Regions from separate parts of the Acidovorax sp. K2F genome, predicted to be linked through region 1. Evidence: predicted binding sites of a transcription regulator. Region 1 holds the regulator's gene; each other region holds the start of a gene.

Region 1 (7,062 bases):
GGCGCCCAGCACTGCGCGCAGCACCCCACAGCACGCCAGCCAATCGGCAGCAGCGTCGGGCCTGGGCCGCAACCCGGTCGAGGAAGACACCGAACAGCTGGCCATGAGCACGCTGTCGTTCCAGGACTATGTGCGCGAACGCATGCTGCGCCGCCGCCACGAGGCACTGAATGGTCCCTCGGAACCCCAGACACTGTCTGAACGCAGCCGCGACCAGGAACCAGAACGTGAACGCATGCCCGCGCCCTCGGTGGCGCGCCACAACCCGCTGCGCACCATCCCGATGGACATGCCGCCCGAGCCACCGCGCCGCCGGCAGGAAGCTCCCAGCGCCCACCTGATCCAGTCGAACAACCAGCAGAGCGTGATGAACGAGCTTCACGCGATGAAAGAGCTGATCGAAGACCGCTTCAACACGCTGGCCTGGCTGGGGCAGGCGCGCCAGAACCCGATCCAGTCCAACCTGATGCTGAAGATGATCCGTGCCGGATACTCCCCGTCGCTGGCCCGCGCCGTGCTCGAACGCATGCCCGAAGACCTGTCGGCGGGCGAATCGGTGCGCTGGCTGATGGAGGTGCTGGAACGCAACCTCAAGACCGACCAGACCGATCCCCCTCTTTATGAACAGGGCGGCATCTTCGCCATGGTGGGCTCTACGGGTGTGGGCAAGACCACCACCACCGCCAAGCTGGCTGCCATGTGCGCCCGCATCCACGGCCCCGGCAGTGTGGGGCTGATCACACTGGACACCTACCGTGTGGGCGCGCACGAACAACTGCGCACTTACGGGCGCATGCTGGGCATCGTGGCCCACCTGGCACACGACCGCGCCGCGCTGCAAGACCTGCTGGGTCTGCTCAGCGGCAAAAAAATGGTGTTGATCGACACCACCGGCGTGGCTCCCCGCGACCCCCGCAAGCGCGACATGCTGGATGTGTTGGACCTGCCCCATGTGAACCGCCTGCTGGTGCTCAACGCCGGCTGCCATGGCGACACGCTGGATGACGTACTGACCGCCTTCAAGACCGACGGCTCGCAACAGGCCATCCTGTCCAAGGTGGACGAGGCCGTGAAGCTGGGCCCCGCCATCGACGCACTGATCCGCCACCAGATGGTGCTGCGCGGCGTGACCAACGGCCAGCGCGTGCCCGAGGACTGGGAGCGTGCCAACGCCCACCAGCTCATCAGCGCCTCCATGCGGTCGCCGGCGAAGTCGGCTTTCGACCCCAAGGCCACGGACCTGAACTTCTTCTTCTCGCACTCTCCTGACACCGTGACGGAGGGGGGGCTGGTCGATGCTTGATCTGGGTTTTCACCAGGCGGCCAGCCTGCACAGCCTCACCCCGCAGGCAGAGCTGCGGCTGCTGGCAGTCGCCAGCCAGGGCAACACGGCGAGCGGCCTGGAAACGCTATGGCAGATCTGCGCCAGCCTGCAGCGGCTGGGCTATCCGGTGGTGGTACTCGACGGCACGGCGCAGGAGTCCGACGACAGCCCCGGGCTGCTGCACCTGCTGCAACATGCAACGTGGAATGACGGCGCCAGCCTGAACCTGGGCGCCACCGCATCCTCCCTCGCCGTGATTCCAGCGGCCAAGGGGCTGCAGCACCTGAGCCGCAAGGCCAGCGGCAGCACACGCTCGCCCATGGAGAGCTTGCTGCCCTGCTTCAGGACTTACGGCCTCATGGTGATTCACGCACCAGCCTCCACCCTGGGGCCCCTGCTCACCCACACGGCCACGGTGCCGCTGGTGGTCATGGGCAGTGGCGCAGCGGGCGTGATGACCAGCTACAAGAGCCTCAAGCAGATTGCGCTACACACTGGCTTGCCCTGCATGGTGGCCGCTTTGCTGCACGGCAACACCGCCGCCGAACGCCGCAAGGCCCAGTCCCAGCTGATGACCTTGCAGGCATGTGCCGAGCGCCATCTGGGCGGCCCGATACGAACCACCACCATTGCCACTCAGAACCCCCAGGAGCTTCAGCGCCTGGCCTTGCAACTGCTGGAAAATGCGGGCACTATGAACGGAGCGCTGGCTGCGCTGACACCCAGCAACTTGACAGGCATGCCTGCGCATTTTGTCCGGAGCCACTGACCAGAGCCTGTGATGCACCTCTACGTACGCACGTTGACCCGAAACGCTTCCCACGGTCTGGCAAGTTGCTGGCCCCGGGCGGCGGAAAAAGATCGGGTGATGGCCCCCCAAAGCGGCTCCAGAACAAGATCGCATACCCGCCCTACCAGTGCATAACACCCTCTCTATGTACACCGCCAAAGGCCAGCTTGATCGCGATGCCATGATCCGCCAGCATGTACCGCTGGTCCGGAGGATTGCGCACCACATGATCGCCAAGCTGCCTCCCAATGTCGAGCTGGATGACTTGATCCAGGTCGGCATGATGGGGCTGGCCGAAGCCCTGTCGCGCTACGAAGTGGCACAGGGCGTGCAGTTTGAAACCTTTGCCACCCAGCGTATCCGGGGCGCCATGCTCGACGAGCTGCGCGAGGGCGACTGGATGAGCCGCAGCTCGCGCAAGAGCCAGAAAGACATTGAACACGCTGTGCACCGGCTGGAGCAAAAGCTGGGACGCAGCCCGCTGGAGTCCGAAATAGCCAGCGAAATGGGCATGAGCCTGGCGGACTACCAGAATCTGCTGGGCAAGGTCCGGGGTACCCAGCTGGTGTACCTCGAAGACATGACGCATGGCAACGACGACGAGGATGGGTTTCTGGACCGCCACGTTGCCGACAGTGCAGCCGACCCGGTGGAGCTGCTGCGTGATCAACGGCTCAAGACGTCACTGGTCAACGCCATCAAAACCCTGCCGGAGCGCGAGCAGCACATCATGGGCATGTACTACGAACATGACATGAACCTCAAGGAAATTGCCGCCGTGCTGGGCGTCACCGAGTCGCGCGTGTGCCAGCTGCACAGCCAGTCCATTGCCCGGCTGCGGGCCAAGATGCGCGCGCACTGAGCGCCCCCACCGGCGAACACCAGGCGCCGCGCAGGTCGTTGCGCAGGGCCATAGGGTTACGGGCCGCCGCTTTTCGCGACCGGGCCCACAACCCCTTCAGAACAATGGATGCCGCTCAGCCTGCAGAGCGGTAGATGCGCGCCACACCCGGCGCGGCTCCGCGCGCCCCCAGGCCATTGCCATAAGTAGCCGCCGCATTGGGGGGCAACAGGCCAGCGGCTTGGCGGTCCGTGCTGGCAGCAAGCCGGGCCAGGCTTTCACGGTGCAGGATCAGCATGCTGCGGATCGCATCCGCGCGCTTTTGCAGCGACGCTGGCAAGGGCAACCCCCGCGCGGCCGCCTGCTCCAGCGCACGCGAAAAATCGGCCGCTGCATCACGCAAGGCCGTGCTGTTTTTTTCCAGGGAGGTGGGGTCGGCCGCGAGAAGTGCGGCGGAGACTTTTTCGATCAGCTGCTCAACAGCCGAGAGAGATTCTTCCAGAGACATGGCGCATTGTGCGATGGATTGCGCCCGGTAGCAAAACGCCGGTCAACCCCGCGAGCGGGACAGGATCTCCTGGGCGTTGGACAACAGCTTGTCGGCGATGGCTTCGGCGTCGACCGAGAATTCGCCCTTTTCGATGGCAGCGCGCACTGCCTTGACCTTGCCTGCGTCAAAATCTGCCGTGCTGCGGGTGGCAGGGCTGAGCGCCCGGGCCGCGGTGGACACAGTGACAGGCACACCGGCGGATGACGCCATCAGTGCGTCCTTCGTGGCTCCTTCAGCAGCGCTGGCTGGGGCCTTGGCTTGCTTGGCAAGCCCCGTCGGCGGCAACCCGCCCGGCAGTTCCGGTGTTTGACCTATCTTCATCGCTCTCTCCACCACCCCGTTGGATGTGGGGCATCAGTAGCAATGTTTTCGACCCATTTGGCCCGGACTTTAGCCATTTATTACCGGGGCGTCATCACAGAGTGACATCCACTGTCCCAGAATCATTCACAGTTCCACTTACGATTCGGCCATTCTCCATGCGCACGCGCACAGTCTGTCCGGCAGAGCCTGCGGTCAACGCCTGGCCCGCAGAACTGACCGCATAGCCTGGCCCCTGGGCCACCACTTTCACCTGGGCACCGGCCTTGAACAGCAAGGGGGCACGCACCATGGCCTGGCGCACCGCCTGCCCCGCCACCAGTTGGCGGGCCGCGGTCTGCCCTACCCACAGCTCGGGATTGGCCATGACGGGAGAGGAATCGGCCGCCCAGTCCACTTCGGCCTCTGTGGCGTCATTGGCCGTCAACACGGCACCGGGCGCCACATTGTTGGTCAACACCCAGGCTGGGCCAAACGCCTTGATGGTGACGGGCAAAAACACGTTCCATGCGGTGGCGCCCTCCACGCAGCGCAGCCCCAGACGGGTCCGGCCCCACAGGCGGGCACCTACGGGCAGATAGGGTTCAACGCGCGCACAGGGCGCCAGCCGCAGGCGCGAATCCAGTGAGCCAACACTCACTTCCATACGCAGTGGCAGCGCGGAGGACGGATTGCGGGCCAACGCATCGTCCAGCCAGCGCTGGGTAAGCGGCCCCAGGTCCGCCGCGGGGTCTGCCGCCGACTGGGCGTGCGCAACACCATGGGGGCCCAGCGCAGCCACAGCCAATACACCCACCAGGCAGAACGTACGCACCAAGGCGCCGGCACGCACAACGTGCGACTGCCGGGTGGCGCCCCACAGCGCGGCGTCGGTGTTGGCGTCAGAGAAAAGGAAGTGGGCGGTCATAGGGGCCTCCTGGGCATCGGCTGGCCAGGCTGCCCGCGCACGGGGTGCTACGGAAGGCAGGGGCCATTTCACCCCTGGAACTATAGGCAGATGACCCGGACGCAAAACCCGGAACTGCGCATCCATTTGCCACTTCTTCGCGCTTTAGAAAAAGGGCGCGGTTTCCATAATCGAACCACGCCAAAAGCCCCCCGGGGATGGCGACTTTGCAACCGACGGTGTGAGGCACACATGCTTGACAAGATGACCAACCAGCTGAATTTTCACGGCAACGCCCTGGTGCTGCGTGGGGAACGTCAGCGCGCCATCGCCAGCAACATTGCCAACGCCGACACCCCTGGCTATGTGGCACGCGACTTCAAGTTCGGCGACGCGCTGCGCGAGGCCACGGGCATGACTTCTTCCGCCACAGGCACTGCCGGCGCGGCGGTCACGCGGCTTGCAACCGGAAGCTCGTACGGAACTGCGGGCACGACCGATCCGCACCATACTCCGCTGCCCACCGTGAATTCCAGCACCAGCATCGACCGGCAAGGCGCCCTGGGCTATGCGGTGCAAACGCAACCGAGCCTGGACAACAACTCGGTGGACCTGGACCGCGAGCGCGCTAACTTCGTCGACAACGCCGTGCGCTATGAAGCCACGCTGCGGTTCATCAACGGCAACGCCAAGACCATGCTCAGCGCCATCCAGGGCCAATAACCAGCCAGCCCCGCAGCGCAGAAAGCGAGCCACCCCATGTCCATGTTTTCGATTTTCAACGTATCGGGCAGCGCCATCAGTGCGCAGTCGCAGCGGCTCAACGTGGTGGCCAGCAACCTGGCCAATGTGGACGCCGTGGCAGGCCCCGATGGTCAGGCCTACAAGGCACGCCAGGTGGTGTTCCAGACAGCGCCCATGGGGGCCGACAGCTCTGCGGGTGTCAAGGTCAGCGGTGTCAGCGAAAGCAATGTGCCGGGCCGCCGCGTGCACGACCCCAGCCACCCGTCGGCCGACGAGCAGGGGTATGTGACGCACTCCAACGTCAACGCGGTTGAGGAGATGGTCAACATGATCTCTGCCTCGCGCTCGTACCAGAACAACGTCGAGGTCATGAACACGGCCAAGTCGCTGCTCCTCAAAACCCTGCAGATGGGCCAGTAAGGCAAGAGCCTGCTCCAAGAAGGACACCACCATGATTCTCAGTGCCACCAACGCCCCCACGGTGACGGACTCGTCCAGCACCAAGGCCAACGCGTCCACCGACCCGGCTGCCGCGCAAGACCGCTTTTTGAAAATGCTGGTTGCGCAGCTGAACAACCAGGACCCGATGAACCCCCTGGACAACGCCCAGATGACTTCGCAGATCGCGCAGATCAACACGGTGACCGGCATCCAGCAACTGAACCAGACCATGCAGAGCATGGCTTCGCAGTTCAACTCGCTACAGGTCATGCAGGGCACAGCCCTGGTGGGCCGCAATGTGCTGACCGAGGGCTCCAGCCTGGCGGTGGCGGACAAGACCGGCAAGGGCGGCTTCGAGCTGGGCTCGGCCGCCACCAACGTGAAGATCGAGGTCACAACCGCAGGCGGGCAGGTGGTGGACACCATCGACCTGGGTGCCAAGGCAGCGGGCCGCCACACCTTCGACTGGGACGCCAGCCAGTACACCGGCTCCACCGAAGGGCTGCAGTTCCGCGTGACGGCCGTCAATGGCTCCACAAAGCTGGACTCCACCGCACTGAACCTTGCCAAGGTGACGGCCGCAGGCGCCGAGGACGGACAGCTGGTGCTGAGCCTGTCCAACGGCAAAACCATCAACTACAGCCAGATCAAGGCCTTGGTGTAACACCAGCCTGCTTCGTATCGCGTCAACAGGAGAACACCATGAGTTTTCAGCAAGGCCTGTCCGGCTTGAACGCCGCCAGCAAGAACCTCGATGTCATCGGGAACAACATTGCCAACTCCAACACCGTCGGGTTCAAGGCCTCGCGGGCCGAGTTTGCCGAGATGGTGGCCTCTGCCATCGGCTCGGCAGGGGGCTCCAATGCAGGCATCGGCGTGGAAGTGGGCGCCGTGGCGCAGCAATTCACCCAGGGCAACCTGACCATCACCGGCAACAGCCTGGACGTGGCCATCAATGGCAATGGGTTCTTCACCCTCACGCTGCCCGATGGCACCGCCGCCTACACCCGCTCCGGCAACTTCAAGCTGGACAAGGAAGGCAACATGATCACCAACGACAACGCGTCGGTGATGGGCTACCCGGTAGACCCGGTGACGGGTCTGCGCACCGGCACCGACCCCATCCCCATGGTGTTCCCGACCGCCGAGCCGATTCCCGCCAAGC
Region 2 (7,062 bases), on a different contig from region 1:
CCCTGGCCCTGTCGGATGTGGAGGCGGGCCGCGCCGCCTGGATTGCGCCTGACGACGCCCTGCCCGACCACCCCTCAGTGCGCTGGCGCAAGAAGCAATACCCCAGGGCACAGCCCACCTACCGCGTCAACAGCCTGCTCACCGTGATGGAACTGGTGGCCCTGGGCATGGGCGTGGGGGTGCTACCCCTCTTTCTGGCCCAGGGCCGCAGCGACCTGCGCCCGCTCACGGGCGCGCTGGCCGATGGCGAAACCGAGCTTTGGCTGCTGACCCACCCGGAGTCGCGGCACCTGCGGCGCATTGCAGCGGTGTACGGGCATCTGGCGGAGACGGTGCAGCTGCCCTGAGTCACTGGGGCCTCTGGCCGATGAATGCACGGGGCAGACCCCACCCGCGCCTGCTGCCAGCACGTTGTCAGCAGCCGGTCCCTACAGTGCGCGGGCATGACCATTACACAGTTCTACGGCGCATCCAGCCTCGACGGCTTCATCGCCACGCCCGACCATGACCTGCGCTGGCTGCTGCAGTTTGGCGAGATCGAGGGCTCCAGCTACCCCGACTTCATCCGCAACGTGGGCGCGCTGGCCATGGGATCACACACCTACGAATGGATGCTGAAACATGCCATCGATGCGGGACAGCCCTGGCCGTACACACCGCCCACCTGGGTGTTCAGCACACGCACGCTGCGCAGCATTGCGGGCGCCGATGTGCGCTTTGTGCGTGGCGATGTGCGCCCCGTGCACCAAGCCATGGTGCAGGCCGCAGCAGGGCGCAATGTGTGGGTGGTGGGCGGGGGCGACCTGGTGGGGCAGTTTGACGATGCGGGCCTGCTGGACGAGCTGATCGTGCAGGTGGCGCCGGTCACGCTGGGCGTGGGCACACCGTTGTTTCCGCGCCGTGTGGTGCAGCCGCCGCTGCAACTGCAATCCGTGACCACGCTGGGCGGCGTGTTTGCCGAGCTGCGCTACCGGGTACCGCCACGTTCCGACCGCTGAGTGCCTGAGTGCGGGCGACTGTCCCGCCAGGGCTGCTCAGTCCGCCAACGCCTGGTCAATGACCAGGTAGCGTTTGACCAGATCAAAAAAGCTGTCGTAGAAGGTGTCCTTGGCAATGGTCTCGCTGCCCACCTTGACCAGGGACTCGCTGCTGGATGAGAACGGCAGCGACACCGAGCCGATGGCGCCCACACCCACGCTGGCCGAGTTGTTGGTCTTGCGCAATGCGTAGGTGTCCTGGGTGGCCGTCACAAAGCCCAGACTGACCTTGCCGTCGTTGGCCTCGGGCACACACACCACGCGCACCACCATCTGCAGGTGCGACTCGGGCTCGGGCTGGAAGCTCTTCTTGCCTTCCACCAGGTCGGCCGCGCTGGACGAGATGACGTAGCCCTGGCTGAGCAGCGCGCGGCGCGAGGCTTCACACGTCTGGGCCGGCGTGGCATCGAACAGGCGCGAGTACGTGGCGACCGAGCCAAAGTTCTCCTGCACGCCAAACGTCTTGGCCCCTGTGCCGGCACAGCCTGCCATGACCAAAGTCGCGCCACAGGCCAGGGCCACTGCAGCGGTGCGCAGGGGCGCTGGTTGGGGGGCATGGGATTCTGTGGACCAGGGGAAACGCAAAACCGGGACTCCTTGGGGTGGGCGGCTATCGCCGACGATAACAAGCGCGAAGCAAACGCGACGCGAGCGCATTCGACAATGCACCCATTGTCACAGCGCCTGGGGTGTCTGACGGCAGTAACCGCTCCCGGTTCCCCAGATTCTTCATGCCATGCACACCACGGCGTGGTCACACCTTGAAGCAAAGCAGACCTGTGGCCCGCCAGGTGCTACGCAGGGCGGCGGCATGCGCACGCCCCCATACCAGCCCTTGTCGTGTCATCGTCATCACGCAGCACACCGCTATACTATTAATAGCTACAAAAGCATGCTGTTGTAGCGCACCCAGCCAAATCGCTCCATTTTTGCAAGAAACACTGGCGCCAGTGCCTGCAAACACACACCCAAACTCCCTGTGCCCCTCGCTTCCCTGTTTTGCCTGGTCGTTGCCATCAGCGACGGCGACACCCTCACTGCCCGCTGCGGACCACCTGGTGCCTACCAGCAGGTGAAGGTGCGCATCGCCGCCATCGATGCGCCCGAGTCGCGGCAAGCGTTCGGGCAGAAGTCGCGGCAGCACTTGGCACAGCTGTGCTTTCGACAACGGGCCACGCTACAACCCGTGGATGAGGACAGTTACGGCCGCATGGTGGCGCAGGTGCGTTGTGGTGGCACCGATGTCGCCACGGCACAGGTGCGCGCGGGCATGGCCTGGGTGTACACGCCCTACGCCAGCCACTACCCGCACCTGGCGCCCTTGCAGCGCTCTGCACAGGCGCAGCATGCGGGCCTGTGGTCCCAGAAGCGGCCTTTGGCGCCCTGGCACTACCGGCACCGGCAACGCCGTTGATTCGCCAGGGAAACGGCGCGCACCACCGCCTCGCTGACGATCCTGTGCGGAAGGCGATCAGTTGCGCAGCAAGGCCAGCACGCCCTGGGGCATCTGGTTGGCCTGCACCACCATGGCGTTTCCAGCCTGCTGCAGGATCTGCTGGCGCGCCAGCGAAGCGGTTTCCACTGCGAAGTCTGTGTCCACCACGCGCGCGCGGCTGGCCGACAGGTTTTCGCTGCTGACCTGCAGGTTGCCGATGGTGGCCTCCAGGCGCGAGGCCTGGGCGCCCAGCACGGCGCGCTGACTGCTCACATAGTCCAGCGCGCGGTCCACCGCCACGATGGCCTGTGCGGGCGACACCGTGACGTCCAGCGTGTTGCGCAGGCCCAGCGCACCCAGGCTGATCACGCCCACCCGCGTCTCCAGCGTCTGGTTGGCGTTGGCGCCGACCTGGAACACTTTGGTGCTCACGGCCCCGGCGTTCTTGGCAATCGTTTCGTACGACTCGGTGAACCCCTCCAGCACATCCTGGCCGGAGCGGCTGCCCATGTTGGGAATGGCGGCCTTGGCATTGCGCGCGGCGCCGCCGTCCACATCCAGCCCGCCGATCGCCCCCGTGTCGTCGTTGTTCAGGTCAAAGGTGCCGATGAACGCGGCGCCATTGGTGGCGAACTGGCTTTTGACATCGGCCGCGTTGGTAAACACGCCGTGCGAGGCATTGGCGATGGCGGTGTCGAGGGTGGCGCCCGGGTTGGCGTTCATGTAGGTCAGCACGTCCTTGACCCCTGTGCCCCCCGCCGCCTTGATGCGGTCATGCATGTAGCGCACCGCCGAATAGCTGGACGAGTAGAACTCGCTGGTGTTCGTGGGGCCATTGATGGCGGCCACCACGCCTGCCGTGGTCACTGCAGCGATGTCGTTCTTGACCCGCTCATCCGCCCCCTGGATGAACTCGGCCGTGCCTTCGATGAACCACAGGTTGCCGGCCTGCAGGTTCTGCCAGTTGGTGCTGCGGGCCATCACGGCGTGCACCATCTCGTGGCCGATGATGCGGTCGTTGTAGTACGGCGCGTTGCCGCCGTTGGGCAGATTGGGGGGCACAAAGTCGGCCATGTCCACCTGCAACACCAGACTCAGTCCCCGGCCGTTGGCGTCATAGCCCGTGTTTTGCACATAGGCAGCCACCCCGCCGGCGCCGTCGGTGTAGCCGGTATAGCGGATGTCGAGCTTGGCACCATCGGCCTTGAGGCCGTAGTAAGTGCGGATGAGCTGTTCGCTGCTTTCCAGCCAGCTGCCCGCGCTGGTCAAGCCGTCGTACACGCCCAGCAGGTTTTCATCGCCCACCACGCTCGCGCTGGAGGTGTCGAACACGTTCATGCCATTGAACTGAGTGGTGCGGCCGGTGCGGTCAATCTCCTGCGCAAGGCGCGAGACCTCTGCCTGAATGGCCTCCCGGTCGGAGGCACTGTTGGTGTCATTGGCCGCCTGCACGGCCAGTTCGCGGATGCGCTGCAGGCTGGCAGCCACGCCCTGCAGGGCGCCCTCGGCCGTCTGCATCAGCGACAAGCCGTCGTTGGCGTTGCGCACCGCCTGGTTCATGCCCCGGACCTGGGAGGTAAAACGCTCCGAGATGGCCAAGCCCGCAGCGTCGTCCTTGGCAGTGTTGATGCGCAGGCCCGAAGACAGGCGCTGCACGGTCGTCGCCAGGTCGCCCAGTGCATTGCCGAGCCGGCGCTGCGCATTCAGCGACATCACATTGGTGTTGATCGTCAACGCCATGGCTCGACCATTGGTCTCCAGGGGGTGAATCGGCGCAGCGCACAGGCGCCACGGGCGGAGCAGGCCTGCTTTTCAGGGCCTCTGTCGTCTTTTCGGCAGGTCGGCAGAGAACCTGAGGTCCGGGCGCACCGCCTGGGCGCCGGGCTTTACCCCGCCTTCACAGCGCGCCCGCGCCGAGGGCGCTAGCATCAGGGTTCTCCCCAGGTCCGCGCAGCCCTGGGCCGCCTCTCTGCTCCCACGCCTTGTCATGCCCGTTCCCGAGCCCACTTCGCCTGTTCCCGCCGCCAGCGACTCCCAGAGCGTCTATCGCCATAACGGTTTTGTCTCCTTTCTGGTCGCCCGCGTGGTGGTCGTCATCGCCACCCAGGTACAGGCGGTGGTGGTGGCCTGGCAGGTGTACGACCTGACGCGGCAGCCGCTGGCGCTGGCCTATGTGGGGCTGGCGCAGTTTCTGCCCATGCTGGCTTTGTTGCTGCCCGCGGGCGACCTGATCGACCGCTTTGACCGCAAGCGCATCCTGGCGATCGCCTGGTCGGTGGGCGGCCTGTGCAGTGCCCTGCTCTGGTGGCTGTCTGGCCACGGCAGCAGCGGGGTGGCGGGCATTTATGCCGTGCTGGTGCTCTATGGCTGCGCCCGCGCGTTCTCGGGCCCGGCCATGCAGAGCCTGTTGCCACAGATCGTGCCCCGTGCACAACTGGCCCAGGCCATCGCCGCCAACAGCATGCTGATGCGTGTGGCCAGCATTGGCGGGCCGCTGCTGGGCGGGCTGCTGTATGCGCTGGGCGGCGGCGAGCTGACCTATGCCATCTGCTGCGCGTGTTTTGTGCTCGGGGTGGCCCTGCTGCTGCGCGTGGTGGTGGCCCATGCCATGGCACCCGGCCCCGCGCAAGGCACGATGTTCGAGCGCTTTGGCGCGGGCATCACCTTCATCCGCACGCGGCCCATCATCCTGGGCACCATCTCGCTGGACCTGTTTGCCGTGCTGCTGGGCGGCGTGGTGGCGCTGCTGCCCATCTATGCGCAAGAGGTGCTGCATGTGGGCCCGGCGGGCCTGGGTGCGCTGCGCAGTGCCATGGCTGTGGGCGAGGTCAGCGCCGGGCTGTACCTGAGCATGCGGCCCTTCAACCGCCAAGTGGGCCGCACCATGTTCATCGCGGTGGCGGTGTTTGGCGTGGCCAACCTGGTGTTTGCGCTGTCCACGCTGTTCTGGGTGTCGTTTGCGGCGCTGCTGGTGGCGGGCGCGGCCGACATGGTGAGCGTGTACATCCGGGGCGCTCTGGTGCAGTTCTCCACGCCCGACACCATGCGCGGGCGGGTGAACGCGGTGAACATGCTGTTCATCGGCTCGTCCAACGAACTGGGCGAATTCCGCGCGGGCACCAGCGCCGCATGGCTGGGCGTGGTGCCCGCCGCCATCGTGGGTGGCCTGTGCACGCTGGGTGTGGTGGGTGGCTGGATGATGGCGTTCCAGACCCTGCGCAAGGTAGACCGTTTTGAGGAGGCCGCACAGGCCACGGGCGCAGCGCCATAGCACCGAGAACCTGTTCTCAGGCGATCATGTCTGGGGGTTTGAAGATACCCCTCGATACATCCTCCCTGGCGTTTGTGTCGCGCAGGTAAAACCGGCCGTGCGGGCTTGCATGCGGGTGGTGGCAGCGGCACCATGCGGACAGCCATTGGCTGGCTGCCCGCGAGGCCCCATGACCCCCACTAACCCACTGCACCTCCACCGCCGCACCCTGCTGCTCGGCCTGGCGGGCTGCGCCGTCTTTGGCGCCCCCCTTGCCACACAAGCCGCGCCCCCCGCAGCCGCAGTGCCCCACACAACAGGCCCGGGCACCTGGAGCGCGGCCGACGAGCCCACCCTGGCCCGCCTGCTGGACCGCGTGACCTGGGGCTGCACCGCCCAGGGCACGCAAGCGCTGGGCGGCTTGGGCATCAGCGCGTATCTGGCTGCGCAACTGCGCCCAGGTGTCCACACCGCACTGCCCCGCGAAGCCCAGGCGCAGATCGACGCCATGGCCATTTCGCGCACCCCCATCGAGGCGCTTGCAGCCGACATGGAAGCCCGCAACCGCGCCGCCAAGGCCCTGCCCACCGAGGACGAGCGCAAGGCCGCGCTCAAGGCCTGGCAGCAGGACATGCGCGCCCTGCAGCAAGAGGCTGCCGCCCGGTTTGTGCTGCGCGCGCTGTATTCGCCCAGCCAGTTGCGCGAGAAGATGACCTGGTTCTGGATGAACCACTTCAACGTGTTTGCAGGCAAGGGCAACCTGCGCGCCCTGGTGGGCGACTACGAAGAGCGTGCGGTGCGCCCCCACGCGCTGGGCCGCTTTCGCGACCTGCTGGGTGCCACCGTGCGCCACCCGGCCATGCTGCGCTATCTGGACAACGCGCAGAACGCCGCAGGCCGCATCAACGAAAACTACGCGCGCGAGCTGATGGAACTGCACACGCTGGGCGTGGACGGTGGCTACAGCCAGCAGGACGTGCAGGAGCTGGCCCGCGTGCTGACCGGCGTGGGCGTGTCGCAGCGGCCGCCGGGCGACGAGCCCCCGCGCATGAGGCCCGCACTGCTTCGCCACTACGTGCGCGAGGGATTGTTTGAATTCAACCCGCAGCGGCATGACTGGGACCCCAAAACACTGCTCGGCCAGCCGCTCCGCGCCCAAGGCCTGGCCGAGGTGGACGAAGCGCTGGACCGCCTGGCCCGTGCGCCTGCCACCGCGCGCTTCATCACCCGCAAGATCGCGCTCTTTCTGGTGGGCGACAACCCGCCCCCTGCACTGCTGCAGACACTGGCCCGTAGCTTTGAGCGCACGGACGGCGACATTGCGGCAGTGCTGGAAACGC
Region 3 (7,062 bases), on a different contig from region 1:
GATCCCGTTCACGGTGGATACCGTGTCGGCCGCGCTGCCGCAGCTCAAGGACGGCAAGATCAAAGCCATTGCGGTGACCTCTGGCAAACGCTCGGCCCTGCTGCCTAAGGTGCCTACGCTGGCAGAGAGTGGCTACCCCGGCCTGGAGATGGACACCTGGCTGGCCATGGTGGCGCCCCGTGGCCTGCCGCCGGCCGTGAAGTCCCGCCTGGAGCTGGCGCTGGCCCAGGTGGTGTCGGACCCCGAAACGCGTGACAAGATGATCGCGGTGGGGTTCGAGCCGTCCTATGCTTCGTCCAAGGTGTTGGCCGAGCTGATCGACAAGGAGCTGCCGCTGATGCGCGCCATTGCACAGCGCGCAGCCATCACCGCAGACTGAACCCGTGTGACCAGAACAAGGAGACAAGCCCGAGATGACCACAACAAGCCCCCAAGCCCTGGTTGAGCTGACCGCCAACGAGCTGCGCCATCACATCGGCACGCGCGAGATTTCGCCGGTGGAGCTGCTCGACGCCTGCATCGCCCGCATCGAGGCGGTGAACCCGCATGTGAATGCCGTCACTGCCACCTGCTACGACCGCGCCCGCACCGAGGCCAAAGCGGCCGAGCAAGCCGCGCTGCGCGGCGAACCACTGGGCCTGCTGCATGGCCTGCCCATGGGCGTGAAGGACCTGGAGGCCACTGCGGGCTTGCTGACCACCTATGGATCGCAGATCTACCGTGAGCACATTCCGGCCGAGGACAACGTGCTGGTGGCGCGCTTGCGCGCTGCGGGCGCCATCGTCACGGGCAAGACCAACATCCCCGAGATGGGGGCGGGCGCGAATTCGCGCAACACCGTGTGGGGCGCTACGGGCAATCCGTTCAACCCCAACCTGAACGCCGGGGGTTCTTCAGGCGGCTCGGCCGTTGCGCTGGCTTGCGACATGCTGCCGGTGTGTACGGGCTCGGACACGGGTGGGTCGCTGCGCATTCCTGCATCCATCTGCGGGGTGGTGGGCTTCAGGCCATCGCCCGGCGTGGTGCCCAGCTCGCGCAAGCTGCTGGGCTGGACGCCGATTTCCGTGGTCGGCCCCATGGGCCGGACGGTGGAAGAGGCCTGCCTGCAGCTGGCCGCATCGGCGGGCATGTCGCCCGGCGACCCGCTGAGCTACCCGCTGGACCCGATGAGTTTCTTGCTGCCTGAAACCGTGGACCTGAGCCGCCTGCGAGTGGCCTACACCGAGGACTTTGGTGCCTGCGCTGTGGACAACGGCATCCGCGCCGTGTTCCGCCGCAAGGTACAGGCCATGAAGCACCTGTTTGCGCGTTGCGACGCCATCGACATCGACCTGGGCGATGTGCACCGCTGCTTTGACGTGCTGCGCGCCGAGGCCTTTGTGGCCAGCACGCGCGAGGCCTACGAGCGCGACCCCGCCACCCTGGGCCCCAACACCCGCGCCAACTACGAAATGGGCGCCGCCATGACGCTGCTCGACAGCGCCTGGGCGCAGGCCGAGCAGACACGCATCCTGGCGCGGTTCCAGAAGCTGTACGAAGAGTACGACGTGATCCTGGCGCCCACTACCCCGGTGTCGCCGTTTGCGTGGACCGAGCTTTTCGCCAGCCGTATCAACAGCGAGCCGCAGGCCAACTACTACCGATGGCTGGCGCTGACTTATGTGACCACGCTCACCACCCACCCGGCGCTGAGCCTGCCCTGTGGGCTGGACGACGCCGGGATGCCGTTTGGCCTGCAGATCGTGGGCCGCTTCCGTGCCGACCGCCACACGCTGGGCGTGGGGCATGCGCTGGAGCAGGCGTTCAAGGGCATTGCCGGGCTGGCGCGCCCACGCCCTGACATGGCCAAGCTGATGCAGACGCGCGCCGAACCCGCGCTGACCTCCATCGTGACCGTGGCACCCGACCCCCGCGATGCCCGCAGCCTGCCGCGTGACGACCGTGCGGCATCGGCAGCGCAGGTGTCGGCCGTTTGAGCAGGAGGAGCAGATGCAAACCGTAGACACCATCGTCGTCGGCGCAGGCATTGCCGGGGCCTCCGTGGCCTGGCAACTGGTGCAGCCCGGAGCCGCGGGGCAGGGCGCCAGAGTGCTGCTGCTGGAGCGCGAATCGCAGCCCGGCTACCACACCACCGGCCGCTCGGCCGCGCTGTACATGGCGACCTATGGCACGCCCAACATCCAGGCGCTGACGCGGGCGAGCCGCGCGTTTTACGACGCGCCGCCGGCGGAGTTTGGCGCTGACCCCATCCTCTCACCCCGGGGCGTGGTCTATGTGGCCGGGCCGGACCAGCTGGACCTGCTGAAGCAGACCTACGACGAAGCGCACGCCACCTCGCCCAATGTGCAATGGGTGGACAAGGCTGAGCTGCTGGCGATGCTGCCCTGCCTCAAACCCGAGGCTGTGGCAGCCGGCATGAGCGAGCCCGAGGCGGCCGACATTGATGTGAACGCCCTGCACCAGGGCTACCTGCGCGGCCTGCGCCAGCGCGGCGGCCAGGTGCTGACGAACGCCGAGGTCATGGCTGTGCGCCGCGAGGGTGATGTATGGCAAGTGACGCTGGCCGATGGGCGGGTGTTTGCTGCCCCCACCATCGTCAATGCTGCGGGCGCCTGGGCCGATGTGGTGGCGGGCCTGGCCGGTGTGCCACCCATCGGGCTGGAGCCGCGCCGCCGCACGGCATTCACCTTCCCGGTGCCCGAGGGCATGGATGCCACCCACTGGCCAGCCGTGATTGGCATCGACGAGAGCTTTTACTTCAAGCCCGATGCGGGGCAATTGCTGGGCTCACCGGCCAATGCCGACCCCACACATCCGCACGATGTGGTGCCGGAAGAGCTCGACGTGGCCACCGGGATTTATCACATCGAGGAAATGACCCGCTTCCAGATCCGCCGGCCGTCGCACACCTGGGCCGGGCTGCGCTCCTTCGTGTCGGATGGCGACATGGTGATCGGCTGGGACAACCACGTGCCCGGCTTCTTCTGGCTGGCCGGGCAGGGCGGATACGGGATTCAGAGCGCGGCGGGCGCCTCGTTGCTGGCGCGGCAACTGTTGCAGGGCGAGCCGCTGGCCGGGGAGCTGGTGCGCGAGGGCGTGGGGGTGGAAGGGCTGTCGCCTGCGCGGTTGCGCTGAGGCGCCCAGACGGGAGGGGCTCCGCCTATCAGGCGAAGGTGTTGACGTTGGTACCCAGCGCGCCGCTGGTGGCCAGCTGGGGTTGGGGCATGGACTGCTGCATGGCGTCGATCATGGTGGCGGCCGATACCGCCTGCATATCCAGCGCCTTTTTCAGTACCACCATGTTCAAGGCGTCCGACGTCTTGGCGCTGGCCAGGTTGGTAGCGGTGTTGACGATGCTGTTGGTCAGGGCGACGTCCATGGTGACTCCTCGGGGCAATGGAGGGTTATCGGCGCGGCAGAACGCGGCTTGAGCGTTGTTACATGTTCAGCGGTCGTGGACCTGCCCTGTAGTGCTCCGCCTAGTCCAGCGCGGGTACCCCAAGGGCTGGGCAGGCGGCCAGGTCGGAGGCGTGGGTGTGTGGCAGCTGGCGGGCTGCGTCGCGCAAGGCGGTGCGCAGGCCTTCTTCCAGCGTGGGGTGATAGAAGGGCATGCCCAAGAGGTCGTGCACTGTCAGTTGCTGCTGCACGGCCAAGGCCAGCAGGTGCGCCAGGTGCTCGCCGTCAGGGGTGCACAGCTCGGCGCCCAGCAGGCGACCACTGGCATGGTCCGCATAGACGCACAGGCGTCCATGGTTGCGCTGGGCGGTGCGGGCACGGCCCTGGTTTGTGTAGCTGGCGGTGCCGGTGACGGTGCTGTGCGCGTCCATGTCGGCCACGCGCGGTCCCACCACGGCCACGTTGGGGTCGGCGAACACGATGGACAGCAAGGTGCGGCGTCGAAAGCGCGTGGGATTGGGGGCCAGGGCGTTCAGGCCTGCAATATGGCCTTCATCGGCCGCCTCGTGCAACAACGGGGTGTGGGTGTTGGCGTCACCCGCCAGAAACACCGGCAAATTGCCAATTTGCTGGGTTTGTGGGTCTACGGTGGGCAGGCCGCGCGCATCCAGCGGTACGCCCAGTGTCTCCAGGCCAAGGTGCTCAATGTTGGGCACCCGGCCCATGGCAGCGATGACCTGGTCCACTACCACGCGGTTGGCGCCGCTGGCGACTTCAATGCCTCCGGGCACTTCGCGCAGCTGCGCCTCGGCGCCCATGTGCAGCACCATGTCCTGCTTGAGCAGGGCCGCCAGCTCGGCATTCAGCGTTGGGTCGCTCAAGCCAGCCAGCGTGTGGCCAGTGGTGAACGCAGCCACCTGCAGGCCCAGCCGCGCGAGCGCTTGCGACAGCTCCACCCCAATCGGGCCCATGCCGATCACGGCAATGCGGGGGCCTAGGGTTGGTTGTTCGAACAAGGTGTCGGTGGTGAGCATGCGGTCGCCAAACGCCAGCCATGCCTCGGGCACACGGGGGCGTGATCCCGTGGCGATGATGATGCTGCGCGTGGCGTAAGCCGTGCCATCAATGTCCACCGAACGCGGCCCCAGCAGCGTGGCGCGCCCTGACACCTGGTTGCTGCCCAGTTCATTGGTGGCTTTGAGGGCGCCCGCCACGAAGTCGTCGCGCAGTGCGCGCACGCGCTGGAGCACGGAAGGCAGGTCGGCGGTCAATGCACTGGCGCCCCGAAGGCCAAATGCTTCAAAGGTGTGGCGACGGTGAAAAGCGTTGGCCGCCTCGATCAGCGCTTTGGACGGCATGCAGCCCACGCGGGCGCAGGTAGTGCCCCAGGGGCCTTCATTGACAATGAGGTAGCGGTCGGTGCGCTTACGCACTTCACGCAGCGCGGCCAGGCCCGCCGTGCCTGCGCCAATGATGATGGTGTCGAGCGGTTGGGCCATGGGGCTTTCTCGGAGTCTGAAAACCCGGAGTGTGACGCGCGAGCCGCCGCAACGTTGTAGGCGCACAGGCCGTTTCAGTGAGGCCGCTGAGGGCGGCTGCGCGCATGTGAAAACCGAGCTTGTTGCCCTTTGGGGGCCGGGTCTCGGCGTCCGGTCAGGCCTCGGGGTCCGTCCAGCCCACACGGCCTTGCCCGTGGTCGTTGATGCGTTGGACAAAAGGGGCGGCTTGCGTCTGGGGCAGGCGCAGCTGCAAGGTGACCAGCGTGCCATGCTGCACGCCCACCAATTCGGCGCCAGCAGCTTCAATTTCGCGGCGCAGCAGGCCTTCCAGGGCATAGGGCACCTGGCACTGCAACAGGACCATGCGCTGCAGCGTGACCTTGGGGGCCGTCAGCAGTGCCTGGGCAACGGTGTCGGTGTAGGCGCGCACCAGGCCGCCCGCGCCCAGCTTGACGCCGCCAAAGTAGCGCACCACCGTGGCCAGCACGCCTTCCAGGTCCTGGTGGCGCAAGACGTCCAGCATAGGGCGGCCGGCGGTGCCGCCGGGCTCGCCGTCGTCCACCGCAGCCGACTGTCCGCCCGCCAGTAGCGCCCAGCAGATATGGGCTGCGCCAGGGTGTTGCTTCCACAGCGCATCCACCGCCGCCTGCGCGCTGGCGCGGTCGGCCATGGGCTGCACGCAGCCGATGAAGCGGCTTTTCTTGATGATGAGTTCGCTGTGCGCTGGGGCAGCCAGAGTCTGGGGCATGGGGCAGCGAGTGTACGGCGAGCGCTTTGGGTGCCAGCAGGGGGCCGTGTGTGACGGAAGTCACAGCCCAGACCCTGAAGGGTGTGGATCGGCACAAATCGCGTTGGGAATGTGCGTTCTGTCACACATGCCATAGGCGTGGGTTCCTACACTGCGGACTTGTTGCTGTGGCCTACGCTGTTGCTACGCATTTGAAAGCACTCGGGCCATCAGAAAAGGAACCGCCATGTTTGCCACTTCGCTCTCTGCACCTTTGCCTACCTCCCTCGCCAGCCATCTGTTCGGCCGTTTCATCTCTCCCTCGGTATCCCAGGCATCGGGTGCCAGCACGGTGGCATCGACCGGCGCGATGCCAAACGCAATGGAAGAGCACGACGACGAGATGCCGGACCTGGCGCAGCGCGTGCGGGAAATCGGTGAGTGGTGATACGGCGTACTGCGTGACGTGACAAGCCACGCAGCGTCCCGTCAGCCGGTGTTGCCCATGCAACCGTCTGCTGCGCCCAGGTCGCGTGCCATGAGCACACTGGTGTAGTTGGTCAAAGGGCGCCAGTCGCACTCGCCGACCACCCGGTAACCCCAGGATTCATACATCGCTATCAAGGCCGTGGCCGGTTGCGCAGTGTCCAGCGCCATCACCCGGGCGCCCACTCTGCGGGCATAGTCCAGGGCATAGGCGTGCAGCTGTGTGCCGTAACCCCGGCCTTTGGCGTCAGGGGTAATGCAGAACTGGCACAAAGACCAAACCGAAGGGTCGCGGTACAGCGGCACCGAGGATTCGGGTTGCGGCGGTCGCAGCGTGACAGTGCCCACATAGTCTTCGCCGTCCAGCATCACCAACCCCGTGCCTGAAGCAAACCGCTTCGCCGTATCTTCCACAGACTGGTGGGTGCCCCAGTAGCGCAGACCCCGCAGCGCGTGGGGTGCATAGGCGCAGTGGATGAGGGTGGTCAGGCGTGCGAGGTCATCGTCGGCCGTGACCGGGCGAATCAAAAGCGAATCGGACAAAGTCATCGAGATACTCCGTGGCCTCGCGTTGAAGGCCGCTGGTCGGTCAGCGGGTCGTGTTGCCTCATTTCAAAGCTTCAGCTCCCAGGTCTCTCCCACCAATTGCTGACCAAAGCCTTCGTAGGGCTCGGTCTTGACCAGCCGAAAACCGCGCTGACCGTAGATGCCACGCGCAGCCGTGAGGCAGCTGTTGGTCCATAGAACCATCTTTTTGTAACCTTTTGCACGCGCAAAGGCAATGCATTCGTCGGTGAGGCGGGCGCCCAGGCCGAGGCCCCTGGCTTTGGGGCTGAGGATGAGCATGCGCAGCTGCGCCGTGGTGGCCGATTTGCGCACCACAAACACGGAGCCCACGCGCTCGCCGTCCAGCTCGGCGATCCAGGCTTTCTCCCATGCAGGCTGGAACTTGCG

What was found. Region 1 encodes FliA, which starts transcription of late flagellar genes. Its sites were predicted from a motif close to CTAAAGTTTNNNNNNNNNNNGCCGNTA; they were not measured.
Positions count from the first base shown of each region.
Region 2: the regulator FliA is predicted to act here: its motif matches at 4,303-4,329, upstream of N4G42_RS16920 (flagellinolysin).
Region 3: the regulator FliA is predicted to act here: its motif matches at 3,406-3,432, upstream of N4G42_RS11045 (putative motility protein).

Region 1 covers NZ_JAOBSQ010000055.1:22,059-29,120, forward strand. Annotated here, with positions in the region: gene flhF (flagellar biosynthesis protein FlhF) at 1-1,303, shown strand, start outside; gene N4G42_RS21435 (hypothetical protein) at 1,296-2,093, shown strand; gene N4G42_RS21440 (RNA polymerase sigma factor FliA) at 2,260-2,976, shown strand; gene N4G42_RS21445 (hypothetical protein) at 3,092-3,463, opposite strand; gene flgM (flagellar biosynthesis anti-sigma factor FlgM) at 3,506-3,826, opposite strand; gene flgA (flagellar basal body P-ring formation chaperone FlgA) at 3,921-4,733, opposite strand; gene flgB (flagellar basal body rod protein FlgB) at 4,965-5,435, shown strand; gene flgC (flagellar basal body rod protein FlgC) at 5,472-5,876, shown strand; gene N4G42_RS21470 (flagellar hook assembly protein FlgD) at 5,908-6,561, shown strand; gene flgE (flagellar hook protein FlgE) at 6,600-7,062, shown strand, end outside.
Region 2 covers NZ_JAOBSQ010000044.1:16,486-23,547, forward strand. Annotated here, with positions in the region: gene N4G42_RS16900 (LysR family transcriptional regulator) at 1-347, shown strand, start outside; gene N4G42_RS16905 (dihydrofolate reductase family protein) at 444-998, shown strand; gene N4G42_RS16910 (DUF2242 domain-containing protein) at 1,035-1,529, opposite strand; gene N4G42_RS16915 (thermonuclease family protein) at 2,017-2,451, shown strand; gene N4G42_RS16920 (flagellinolysin) at 2,509-4,212, opposite strand; gene N4G42_RS16925 (MFS transporter) at 4,460-5,743, shown strand; gene N4G42_RS16930 (DUF1800 domain-containing protein) at 5,913-7,062, shown strand, end outside.
Region 3 covers NZ_JAOBSQ010000032.1:80,988-88,049, forward strand. Annotated here, with positions in the region: gene N4G42_RS11030 (Bug family tripartite tricarboxylate transporter substrate binding protein) at 1-379, shown strand, start outside; gene N4G42_RS11035 (amidase) at 414-1,976, shown strand; gene N4G42_RS11040 (NAD(P)/FAD-dependent oxidoreductase) at 1,990-3,135, shown strand; gene N4G42_RS11045 (putative motility protein) at 3,164-3,379, opposite strand; gene N4G42_RS11050 (dihydrolipoyl dehydrogenase) at 3,480-4,895, opposite strand; gene N4G42_RS11055 (IMPACT family protein) at 5,050-5,643, opposite strand; gene N4G42_RS11060 (hypothetical protein) at 5,870-6,070, shown strand; gene N4G42_RS11065 (GNAT family N-acetyltransferase) at 6,112-6,657, opposite strand; gene N4G42_RS11070 (bifunctional helix-turn-helix transcriptional regulator/GNAT family N-acetyltransferase) at 6,721-7,062, opposite strand, start outside.